DNA from 2 places in the Streptomyces sp. NPDC020983 genome. Region 2 is predicted to be linked to the other one. Evidence: riboswitches for the same ligand, from Rfam matches in the RefSeq annotation. Region 2 holds a riboswitch; the other holds the start of a gene.
What was found. A riboswitch is a leader RNA that binds a small molecule or an ion and turns the genes downstream of it on or off. The one in region 2 is predicted to bind S-adenosylmethionine.
Positions count from the first base shown of each region.

Region 1: another riboswitch for S-adenosylmethionine. It lies ahead of ACH4SE_RS23850 (aminotransferase class V-fold PLP-dependent enzyme); the one in region 2 lies ahead of thrC (threonine synthase).

Region 1 is NZ_JBIRRA010000010.1:257,957-263,654, forward strand. Features, by position in the region: gene ACH4SE_RS23840 (cytochrome bc complex cytochrome b subunit) at 1-706, shown strand, start outside; gene trpD (anthranilate phosphoribosyltransferase) at 907-1,971, shown strand; SAM riboswitch class IV at 2,051-2,167, shown strand; gene ACH4SE_RS23850 (aminotransferase class V-fold PLP-dependent enzyme) at 2,368-3,774, shown strand; gene ACH4SE_RS23855 (Lrp/AsnC family transcriptional regulator) at 3,781-4,062, opposite strand; gene ACH4SE_RS23860 (rhomboid family intramembrane serine protease) at 4,059-4,838, opposite strand; gene ACH4SE_RS23865 (hypothetical protein) at 4,956-5,255, shown strand; gene ACH4SE_RS23870 (NYN domain-containing protein) at 5,413-5,698, shown strand, end outside.
Region 2 is NZ_JBIRRA010000002.1:331,970-337,667, reverse strand. Features, by position in the region: gene groL (chaperonin GroEL) at 1-246, opposite strand, end outside; gene ACH4SE_RS04915 (cold-shock protein) at 597-800, opposite strand; gene ACH4SE_RS04910 (ubiquitin-like small modifier protein 1) at 1,234-1,509, opposite strand; gene thrC (threonine synthase) at 1,506-2,816, opposite strand; SAM riboswitch class I at 2,810-2,936, opposite strand; gene ACH4SE_RS04900 (glucosyl-3-phosphoglycerate synthase) at 3,104-4,069, shown strand; gene ACH4SE_RS04895 (trehalose-6-phosphate synthase) at 4,169-5,578, shown strand; gene otsB (trehalose-phosphatase) at 5,602-5,698, opposite strand, start outside.

The DNA of each region.
Region 1 (5,698 bases), on a different contig from region 2:
GTACATGGGCTTCCCCGAAGGCCTGATCCGGGTGATGCCCGGCTGGGAGATCAACGCATGGGGCCACACGCTCGTCCTGGGTGTGTTCATCCCGTTGATAATCTTCCCGCTGGTCCTGGTCGCCATCGGCGTCTACCCGTTCATCGAGTCCTGGATCACCGGTGACAAGCGCGAGCACCACCTGCTGGACCGCCCGCGCAACCGTCCGGTGCGCACGGGTCTGGGTGTCGCCTGGCTGACGCTGTACTTCACGCTCCTCATCGGTGGCGGCAACGACCTGTGGGCCACGCACTTCCACCTGTCGATCGAGACGATCACCTGGTTCGTGCGCATCGGCTTCTTCGTCCTGCCGGTGATCGCGTTCTGGGTCACCAAGCGGATCTGCCTCGGCCTCCAGCGCCGGGACCGCGAGAAGGTGCTGCACGGTCGCGAGACCGGCATCATCAAGCGGCTCCCGCACGGCGAGTTCATCGAGGTCCACGAGCCGCTGCCGCAGGAGCAGCTGCACAAGCTCACCGCGCACGAGCAGCCGCAGCCGCTGGAGATCGGTCCCGCGGTCGACGAGAACGGTGTCGAGCGCAAGACCAGCCCCGTCACCAAGCTCCGGGCCAAGCTGTCGCGCAGCTACTACGGCGAGCACAGCCAGATCCCGAAGCCGACGGTCGAGGAGTACGAGGAGATCACGAGCGGCCACGGTCACCACTGACCGGACTGCGGTCCGCCGCCTGATCCACCCGGCCGGGTGGGTGCCCTTCACGGGGCGCCCGCCCGGCCTTCTCCGTTCCCGGGGGCGCGCCGTCCCCCGCCGGCGGCGGGCCTGCCGCGCGGTTCCCCGCGCCCCTGGGGGGTGCCGCCTGCCGATAAGGTAGGCCCCCTCGGCCAGAGGGCGAAGTAGGAGCGTGGACCATGAGCGTTGTGAACCCGGCAGGCGGCGGCACCGGGACGCACCGGTCCTGGCCCGATGTGCTGACGGCACTGATCGCCGGGCAGGACCTGGACGCCGAGGACACGGCGTGGGCCATGGACCAGATCATGACCGGCAGTGCCACCGACGTGCAGATCGCCGGCTTCGCTGTCGCCCTGCGCGCCAAGGGGGAGACGGTCGACGAGGTCACCGGCATGGTGCGGGCGATGTACGCGCACGCCAACACCATCGAGGTGCCCGGGCCCACCGTCGACATCGTCGGCACCGGCGGCGACCGGGCCAAGACGGTCAACATCTCCACGATGTCGGCCATAACCGTGGCCGGCACCGGCGCCAAGGTCGTCAAGCACGGCAACCGCGCCGCGTCCTCCGCGAGCGGGGCCAGTGACGTGCTCGGCCACCTCGGGGTGAATCTCGACCTGCCCCCGCACCGGGTCGTCGAGGTCGCCGAGGAGGCGGGCATCACCTTCTGCTTCGCCGTCAAGTTCCACCCCGCGCTGCGCCACGTGGCGACCGCGCGCGGCGAGCTGGGGGTCGCCACGACCTTCAACTTCCTCGGCCCGCTCACCAACCCCGCGCGGGTGCGGGCGCAGGCCACCGGGGTCGCGAACGCCCGGGTCGCACCGATCATGGCCGGGGTGCTGGCCGAGCGCGGCTCGTCCGCGCTGGTCTTCCGCGGCGACGACGGCCTGGACGAGCTGACCGTCACCGGGACCTCGCAGGTGTGGTGGGTCCGCGACGGCAAGGTCACCCAGCAGACCTTCGACCCGCGCGACATCGGCATCGCCCTGGCGCCCGTCGAGGCGCTGCGCGGCGGCTCGCCGGCGCACAACGCGGACATCGCCCGGCGCGTCCTGGCCGGCGAGACCGGCCCCGTCCGGGACGCGGTGCTGCTCAACTCCGCGGCCGCGCTCGTCGCGCTGGCACCCGGCAACGGGACGCTGGAGGAGCAGCTCGCCGCGGGTGTCGAGCGGGCCGCGCGGTCGCTGGACTCCGGCGCCGCCGCCGCGTCGCTCGAACGCTGGGCCGCGGCCAGCAACGCCTGACCCGCCGTACGCGCAAGGCGCCGTCCGCACTGCGGACGGCGCCTTGCGCGCGGGCGGGGCTGTGGCAGAATCCCTCCCAGGTCACGAGTGACAGCGCAAAGGCCCCGGCTCGCTGTCCGGCAACCCTCCGTCCGAGGCGGGGTGCCCCGGGTGATGACCAGGCTGTGAGCAGCAGGGCTCACAGCAAGCCGGACAGGGGAGTTCTCTCATGCGCAAGCGAATGCGATAGGGCCTTTCGGCCCCGGTTCCGCCCTCCAGCGGTGCCGCCAGTGCACCGGTACCACCTCGTCCGCTGCCCATCCCACGCCGCCCGACGTCCTCCGCCGCCCGCGCAGGCCAGCCGCCTGCTCCGCGGGGGTGCGCCGACGTCCGCCGCACACGTGCCAGGAGATCGCCATGACCGCAACCGCCGTGCCCGCCGCCACCGAAGCCACCGGTCCCGCCGACCCCGCCTGTTGCGAGCCGCTGCCCGTCCTCGGCCGGGACGTCACCGTCCCGCTCGTGACCGGCGGCGACGTCACCTACGCCGCCCTCGACTACGCCGCGAGCGCCCCCGCCCTCCAGCGGGTGTGGGACGACGTGGCCGCGTACGCCCCCTACTACGGCAGCGTGCACCGCGGCGCGGGCTACCTCTCCCAGCTGTCCACGGACCTCTTCGAGCAGAGCCGCGCCACCGTCGCGGACTTCCTCGGCTGCCGCCCCGCCGACCAGGTCGTCTTCACCCGCTCCACCACCGACTCGCTCAACCTGCTGGCCTCCGCGCTGCCCGCCGGGACCCGGGTCTTCGTCTTCGAGACCGAGCACCACGCGGCCCTGCTGCCCTGGCAGCGCGCGACCGGCGCGGAGGTCGTCTGCCTCGCCGCGCCGCACACCCCCGAAGAGGCCGTCGCCGTGCTCGACGTCGCCCTGCACGGCGCGCCCAAGGGCCCCAAGCTGGTGTGCGTCACCGGGGCCTCCAACGTGACCGGCGAGCTGTGGCCGGTACGCGAACTGGCCGCCGCCGCGCACCGGCACGGCGCCCGTATCGTGCTGGACGCCGCGCAGCTGGTGCCGCACCAGGCCGTCGACATCACCGCCCTCGACGTCGACTGGGTCGCCTTCTCCGGCCACAAGCTCTACGCGCCCTTCGGCTCCGGCGTCCTCGCCGGCCGCGCCGACTGGCTGCGCCAGGCCGAGCCCTACCTCGCCGGCGGCGGCGCCACCCGTACCGTCGCCCGGCGGGCGGACGGGCACGTGGAGACCGAGTGGCACACCACCGTCGCCCGGCACGAGGCCGGATCGCCCAACGTCATCGGCGCCTACGCCATCGCCTCCGCCTGCCGCGCGCTCACCGAGGCCGGCTTCGGCCGGCTCGAAGCGCGCGAGCAGCGGCTGCTGAAGCTGCTGCGGGACGGGCTCGCCGCGATCCCCGAGGTCCGGGTGCTGTCGCTCTTCGGCGAGGACTCCGCCCGGGTGGGCGTGCTCAGCTTCGTCGTCCGCGGGTGGAACAGCTCGCACCTCGCGGCGGCGCTGTCCGCCGAGTACGGGATCGGTGTGCGGGACGGCCTCTTCTGCGCCCACCCGCTCGTCCGGCACCTCCTCGGCACGGACACCGAGGACCTCGGCGCGTGCGGTTCCCCCGATCCGGGTGCGGGCTTCAACGGCAACGCGATCCGGGTGAGCTTCGGCGCCGGCACGCCCGACGAGGACATCTCGCGTTTCGTGGCCGCGCTGTCCGCCCTCGTCCGCGAGGGGGCGGCGTGGACCTACGCCACCGAGGCCGGCCGCTGTGTGCCGGTCGCCCCGGGGACCCCTGTCGCGTAGGGCGGCTCAGGCGTCGAGGCCGATGGCGAAGGCGGCTTCCAGGTCGTGCTGGGAGTACGTACGGAAGGCCACGTGCGTGTCGGTGGCCTCGACGCCGGGGATCTTGCTGATGCGGCCGGGGATGATGTCGGCCAGCTCGTCGTGCTTGGCCACGCGGACGAGGGCGACCAGGTCGTACGTCCCGGTCACCGAGTAGACCTCGCTGACGTTGTCGAGCGCGGCGATCGACTCGGCGATCTCGGGGATCCGGTCCACGGTGGTCTTGATGAGCACGATCGCGGTGATCACGGCTGCGCGTCTCCTTGGGTCGTCCCGGCGATGACGCTCAGCTTAGACCGGGGCCGGTAGCAGGCCCACGCCCAGCAGAAGCCGAAGGCGAAGCCCACGACGTGGGCGAGGTAGGCCACGCCCGGGCCCGCGGCGGCGGACTGGGCGGCGAACCACTGGAGGACGAACCAGAAGCCGAGCACCACCCAGGCGGGGAAGCGCAGCGGGACGAAGAAGAGGAAGGGGAAGAGGCTGGTGACCCGGGCCCGCGGATAGAGGTAGAGGTACGCCCCGAGGGCGCCGGAGATCGCGCCGGACGCCCCGACGAGGCTCTGGGTGTCCGTGGTGTGGGCGAGGGCGAAGCCGTAGGCGGCCAGGTAGCCGGCGGCGAGGTAGAAGAGGGCGAAGCGGACCCGGCCCATGCGGTTCTCGACGTTGTCGCCGAAGACGTAGAGGAAGAGCATGTTGCCGATCAGGTGCAGCCAGCCGCCGTGCAGGAACATCGACGTGAGCACGGACAGGTGGGGCGAGAACGGGTAGGGGTCGGCGGCCCCGCAGCCCGCGGGCAGGCCGAGGGCGGCCGCGGTGGGGCGGGCGTGGAACAGCTCGGCGGGGACGACCCCCCAGCGGTCGAAGTAGAGCGCCTGCCGGCACGCGAGGGTGTGGCCGGTGCCGTAGGCGGGGAGGAAACCGGACAGCGGGCCGAGCAGGAAGAGCGCGGTGCACAGGGCGATCAGTCCGTACGTGACGACCGGCGTACGGCGGACCGGGTTCTTGTCGTGTACCGGGATGACCATGCACCGATCATGACGCAGCGGTCGTAACGGACATACGCCGCCTCGCCGCAGCGCGCCGTACACGAAAGGCCGTAGGGTGACCGGGACGCACGCTCCCGACAGGAAGAGGTACCTGGCATGCCGGTTCCCCTGCCGACCGCGACCACGCGGTGGCGCTGCACGCTGTGCGGAAACCTGACCCGTTTCGACGTCACCCGTTCCTCGCGGGTGGTGGAGTACGTGCACCTGGACCTCGCGGGCGAGCCGTCCGTCGAGGAGACCGAGGTGCTGGCGGAGACCGTGGAGTCGGTGCGCTGCCGCTGGTGCAACGCGGTGGACCGGATCGAGCTCGTCGACCGGCCGGGTGCGGGTGCGGGCGGTGACGACGGGAACGGCAGTGCGGAAAGTGCCGCCGGGGGCGGTTCCGCGTCTGGCTGAGCCCCGGGCGGGGACAATGGAAGCAGGCGGTGTCGTCGACGGGGTCGAGGGATCGAAGGGGGCCGGGAGGACGCCGAGGGTCGTCGGCAGATTCGGACGGGAGTGACTGGTGGACGGAAGCGGCGGTTTTCCGCGCCCCGGGACGGACGGGGCCGCGGTGGAGCCTGCCGGGCCGTCGGCCGGTGAGCGGGCCGGTTCCGGCCCCGGGGATCCCGGGCGCCCGGAGGCCGCGGACGCCGGCTCCGACGAGCCCGCGCTCGACCGGCCGCTGCCCGAGGGTGTACGCCACCGGGTCGTGGCCATCGCCGCCGACGCCTTCGGCGGATTCACCTACCAGGAGCTCCCCGTCTCGCTCCGCCCCTACGCCCGCTTCACGCCCAGCCGCCGGGTGAAGTACGCCGGCACCGCGCTGGCCGCCGCCCTGGAGCACGACCCTGCCTTCC
Region 2 (5,698 bases):
GTCGTCGGTCTTCTTCGCGACTTCCTTGACCAGCTCGGCGCCGATCTTCTCGTACGGGTCCTCCAGCTCGATCTCCTTGGCGATGGACACGCCATCGTTGGTGATCGTGGGGGCGCCCCACTTCTTCTCAAGGACGACGTTCCGGCCCTTGGGACCGAGGGTGACCTTAACGGCGTCGGCGAGCTGGTTCATCCCGCGCTCAAGGCCGCGCCGCGCCTCCTCATCGAACGCGATGATCTTAGCCATGTGAAGTGTCCTCCGCGGACTGGGGGTTCCCCCACCGGAGGCGGGGGGCGGTGGAACGGACCGCGTGGCGCCCGCGACGGACGGCCTGCCGGGCGCCGGTTCCTTCCCGACGTCCGGACGGGCCTCACCGACCCGGTCCAAGTGGCACTCTCACGCGCAGAGTGCTAACGCCAATGATTAGCACTCTCCCCTGCCGAGTGCAAGCGCCCACCCCCGGCGGGGGCCCGCACGGGGCGCGCGCCGGCCGCAAGCGCCCCGTGCGGCGAGCGCCCCGGCACGGCGAAAGGGCCACCCCGAGCGGGGGTGGCCCTTCCTGGCGTCGCGTCGGTGGCCGAACGCGCCCGCGCCGATCAGCCGGCCACGCGGACCATGTCCGCCTGCGGCCCCTTCTGACCCTGCGAGATCTCGAACTCGACTCGCTGGCCTTCTTCGAGGGTGCGGTAGCCGTCCATCTGTATCGCGCTGTAGTGGACGAAGACATCCGCACCACCGTCGACCGCGATGAAGCCGTAGCCCTTCTCCGCGTTGAACCACTTGACGGTGCCCTGAGCCATTCCTAACTCCCCTATTACTGGCCCTATCGCGGCCCCGCGCTCCGCGGGCCCGGGTCAGACCTCACCCCCGTGGGGGTGTGCGCCGGAACGCGTCGACCGCGGCTGAATGTATCTGCACGGATGCCGTCCGCAACAGGTCAATTGGACGAGAATTCTTGGCGCGACGCATCGGAAATACCCCAGGAAGAAACGATAATGTGGGGCAAGCCGGGCGGGACACAGCGGACATAGCACGCTTATCGCTTGTGAATTTGCCGATAAATCGGCGCTACGACTTCGCGTCCGACATGACGGCGCCCCACCCGGGTCGAAAGCAGTTCCCGGATGGGGCGGAGTTTAAACGTCGAAGCTTCTGCGTATTCTTGTCAGTTCTGCGGGGCCTACCGGATCACGCTCTCGCTCACGCTCGGTATCCGGCACCGGGTATCCGGTATCAGCCGCCGGCGACCGCGGGAATGATCGACACGCTGGCGCCGTCCGGCACCGCGGTGGCGAGGCCGTCGGAAAACCGTACATCGTCGTCGTTGACATAGACGTTCACGAAACGCCGGAGCTTTCCGGTGTCGTCGAGAACCCGCGCGGAAATACCGGCATGATTCTTTTCCAGCGACTCGATGACCTCACCGAGCGTGGCGCCCTCGGCGGGCACCTCGGCCTGACCCCCGGTGTACGTGCGGAGGATCGTGGGGATGCGGACGGAAGCACTCATGCGAGTCCAGCCTCTCGGAAGGCGGCAAGGGAGGGGGCGATGGTCGCGGTCGGCCCGGTGGTCGGGGAGACGGCGTCCAGGGTCTTCAGGCCGTCGCCGGTGTTGAGCACGACGGTCTCGGCGGCCGGGTCGAGCTGCCCGGTCTCGATCAGCTTCTTCAGCACGCCGACGGTCACGCCGCCCGCCGTCTCGGCGAAGATGCCCTCGGTGCGCGCGAGCAGCTTGATGGCCTCGACGATCTGCCCGTCGTCGACGTCCTCGACCGCGCCGCCGGTACGGCGGGTGATGTCCAGCACGTACGGGCCGTCCGCGGGGTTGCCGATCGCCAGCGACTTGGCGATGGTGTCGGGCTTGACCGGGCGCACGACGTCGTGGCCGGCCTTGAAGGCGGCCGAGACCGGCGAGCAGCCCTCGGCCTGCGCGCCGAAGATCTTGTAGGGCTTGTCCTCGACCAGGCCGAGCGCGATCAGCTCCTTCAGACCCTTGTCGATCTTGGTGAGCTGCGAGCCCGAGGCGATCGGGATGACCAGGTTGTCCGGCAGCCGCCAGCCGAGCTGCTCGGCGATCTCGTACGCCAGCGTCTTGGAGCCCTCGCCGTAGTACGGGCGGAGGTTGACGTTGACGAAGCCCCAGCCCTCGCCCGCCGGGTCGCCGATCAGCTCCGAGCAGAAGCGGTTCACGTCGTCGTACGTGCCCTTGATCGCGACCAGGTCGCCGCCGTAGACCGCGGCCATGACGACCTTGCCCTGCTCCAGGTCGTCCGGGATGAAGACGCAGGAGCGGAAGCCGGCCCGGGCCGCGGCCGCGCCGACCGCGCCCGCCAGGTTGCCGGTGGAGGAGCAGGACAGCGTCGTCAGGCCGAAGGTGCGGGCCGCCTCCAGGGCGATCGCGACGACCCGGTCCTTGAAGGAGTGCGTCGGGTTGCCGGAGTCGTCCTTGACGTACAGGCCGCCGGTCACGCCCAGCTCGCGGGCCAGGTTGTCGGCCCTGACGAGCTTGGTCCAGCCGGGGTTCAGGTTCTGCTTCTCGGTCACGTCCGCGGGGACGGGCAGCAGGGGCGCGTAGCGCCAGATGTTCGCGGGGCCGGCCTCGATCTGCTTGCGCAGCCGCTCCGGGTCGCCGGCCGGCAGCTCGTACGCCACCTCCAGCGGCCCGAAACACTCCAGGCACGCGAAGACCGGGGTCAGCGGGTAGCGGGTGCCGCACTCGCGGCACGAGAGGGCGACGGCGGGGCCGAAGGCGGTGTCCTGGGGGGTGGTGGTGGCGGTGTTCTGCACAGCCATGGTGGCGAGGCCCTTTCTCCTCATCTTCCCCACGGCGTACGTCGCCGCGAGCCGGAATTGGCACCGTCCCCACCTGACCTCGCGGTCGGCGGGAGGGTTGCCGGGGCTTCAACGGGCCGTTCCCTCTGCCCCTCTGGATGAGCGGTATGGCACCGGACGGCTTCAGCGGTCCGGGCGTTTGTCCCGCCTGCCGACCCCGGCATGCGGGGCGTACTGGCGTTGTTCAAGACTGTAACCGACACCGGACACCGGTGAGATAGCCGTCCGTACCGCGAGATGCGTCACACACGGGACACACGGGAGCGCTGAACGTGCTGGAAGAGGTCGAGCGCTGGCTCGCGACACGGTCCTGGTCCGCGAGCGAGCGGCCGCTGGAGCTGCTGCTCGCCGCCAAGCGGGCGGCGGGCCCGGCCGGCAGCGTGAGCGTCGTGCTGCCCGCGCTCGACGAGGAGGCCACGGTCGGCGCGATCGTGGCCGCCATCCGCCGCGACCTCATGGCGCCGGGCGCCGCGCTCGTCGACGAGCTGGTCGTCGTCGACTCCGGCTCCCGCGACCGCACGGCCGAGGTCGCGGCGGCGGCCGGGGCCACCGTCGTCGCGCGCGACGACATCCTGCCGCGGCTGCCCGCGCTCCCGGGCAAGGGCGAGGTGCTGTGGCGCTCGCTGCTCGTGACCAGCGGCGCGATCGTCTGCTTCGTCGACGCGGACCTGCGCGAGTTCGACTCCGGCTTCGTCACCGGCATCGTCGGCCCGCTCCTCACCGAGCCCGGTGTCCAGCTCGTCAAGGCGATGTACGACCGCCCGCTGGAGACCGGCGGCACGGTCGTCCCCGCCGGCGGCGGCCGCGTCACCGAACTCGTCGCCCGCCCTCTGCTCAACCTCCACTGGCCGCGCCTGGCCGGCTTCGTCCAGCCTCTCGGCGGCGAGTACGCGGCGCGGCGCTCGCTGCTGGAGCAGCTGCCCTTCCCCGTGGGCTACGGCGTCGAGCTGGGCATGCTCGTCGACGCGCTCTCCCTGGCCGGGCTGGACGCGCTCGGCCAGGTGGACGTGGGCGTCCGCCACCACCGCCACCAGGACGGCGCCGCACTGGGCCGCATGGCCGCCGCGATCTACCGCACCGCGCACCTGCGGCTGGCCCGCGGCCACCTCGTCAGGCCGCGCCTGACGCAGTACGAGCGCGCGGCCTCGGGCTTCGTCCCCTCGACCCACCCCGTCGACACGGAGGAGCGCCCCCCGATGCTCGCCGTCCCCGAGTACCTCCGCCACCGCGCCGCGTAGTCCGTGCGCGGGGCGCTCCCTGCCGTGCGGGCCGCGCGCTCCGGGGGCGCGCCCCACCCGGATGTTTGGCGCCCGGGGCGATTGGCAAGGCTCGGTGACGTGGAAGGACTCGCACGTGTGCTCGTCGCGTCGAACCGCGGCCCGGTCTCGTACAGCCTCGCCGGAGGTGAGCTGGACAGGAAGCGGGGCGGCGGCGGGGTCGTCTCCGGGCTGAGCGCGATCGAGTCGGACGGTGACTCGCTGTGGGTGTGCGCGGCCCTGGGCGAGGGCGACCGGGAGGCGGTCAGGCGCGGGGTCGGCGAGCCGGGCTCGCGGATGCTCGCGATCGACCCGGACGTCTTCCACGCCGCCTACAACGACATCGCGAACTCCGTGCTGTGGTTCGTCCACCACATGCTCTACCAGACACCGCTGGAGCCCGTCTTCGACGAGGGCTTCCGCCGCCAGTGGGCGTCCTACGAGGCGTACAACGCGGCTTTCGCGGACGCGCTCGCGGAGGCGGCCGCGCCCGGGGCGGCGGTGCTGGTGCAGGACTACCACCTGGTGCTGGCCCCGTCGATGCTCCGGGAGCGGCGCCCCGACCTGCGGATCGGGCACTTCTCGCACACGCCGTGGGCACCGCCGGACTACTTCCGGCTGCTGCCGGACGACATCGCGGCGGCGGTGCTGGAGGGCGTGCTCGGCGCGGACCGGGCGGCGTTCCTGACGCGGCGGTGGGCGGATTCGTTCGCCGCGTGCTGCGTGGACGTGCTGGGTGCGGAGCGGTCGGCGGACGGGCACGCGGTCACGTACCGCGGGCGGACGACGCGGCTGGGCGTGCACGGACTGGGGGCCGACGCGGACTTCCTGCGCGAGCGCGCGGGCCGGGAGGACGTCGAGCAGCGGATGGCGGCGCTGCGGGCCGAGACGGGCCCGGGGCGCAAGCTCATCGTGCGGGTGGACCGCACGGAGCTGTCCAAGAACATCGTGCGCGGCCTGCTGGCGTACCGCAGGCTGCTGGAGGAGCGGCCCGGGTGGCGCAGCCGGGTGGTGCACGTGGCCTTCGCGTACCCCTCGCGGCAGGATCTCGCGGTCTACCGCGACTACACCGCGGAGGTCTCGCGGGTGGCGGCGGAGATCAACGAGGAGTTCGGGACGCCGGACTGGCAGCCGGTGCTGCTGAAGGTCGACGACGACTTCGCGCGCTCGCTCGCGGCGTACCGGCTGGCGGACGTGGCGCTGGTCAACCCCATCAGGGACGGGATGAACCTGGTGGCCAAGGAGATGCCGGTGGTCTCCGACAACGGGGTCGCGCTGGTCCTCTCCCGCGAGGCGGGGGCGTACGAGGAGCTGGGCGGCGACGCGATCGTGGTCAACCCCTACGACGTGAGCGCGACGGCGGAGGCGCTGAACACTGCGCTGACGCTGCCGGACGCGGAGCGGGCCGACCGGACGAAGCGGCTCGCCGCGGCGGCCACCGCGCTGCCGCCCACGCGGTGGTTCCTCGACCAGCTCGCGGCGCTGGAGTAGCCGCCGCGAGCCGGCCGGTGCGGCTACGCGCCGAGGGCGTCGGCGAGGGCGTTCAGCAGCGCGACGAGACCTTCGGGGCCGGGGACGACCAGATCGGCCTGGCTCGTCAGCTCCTGCGGG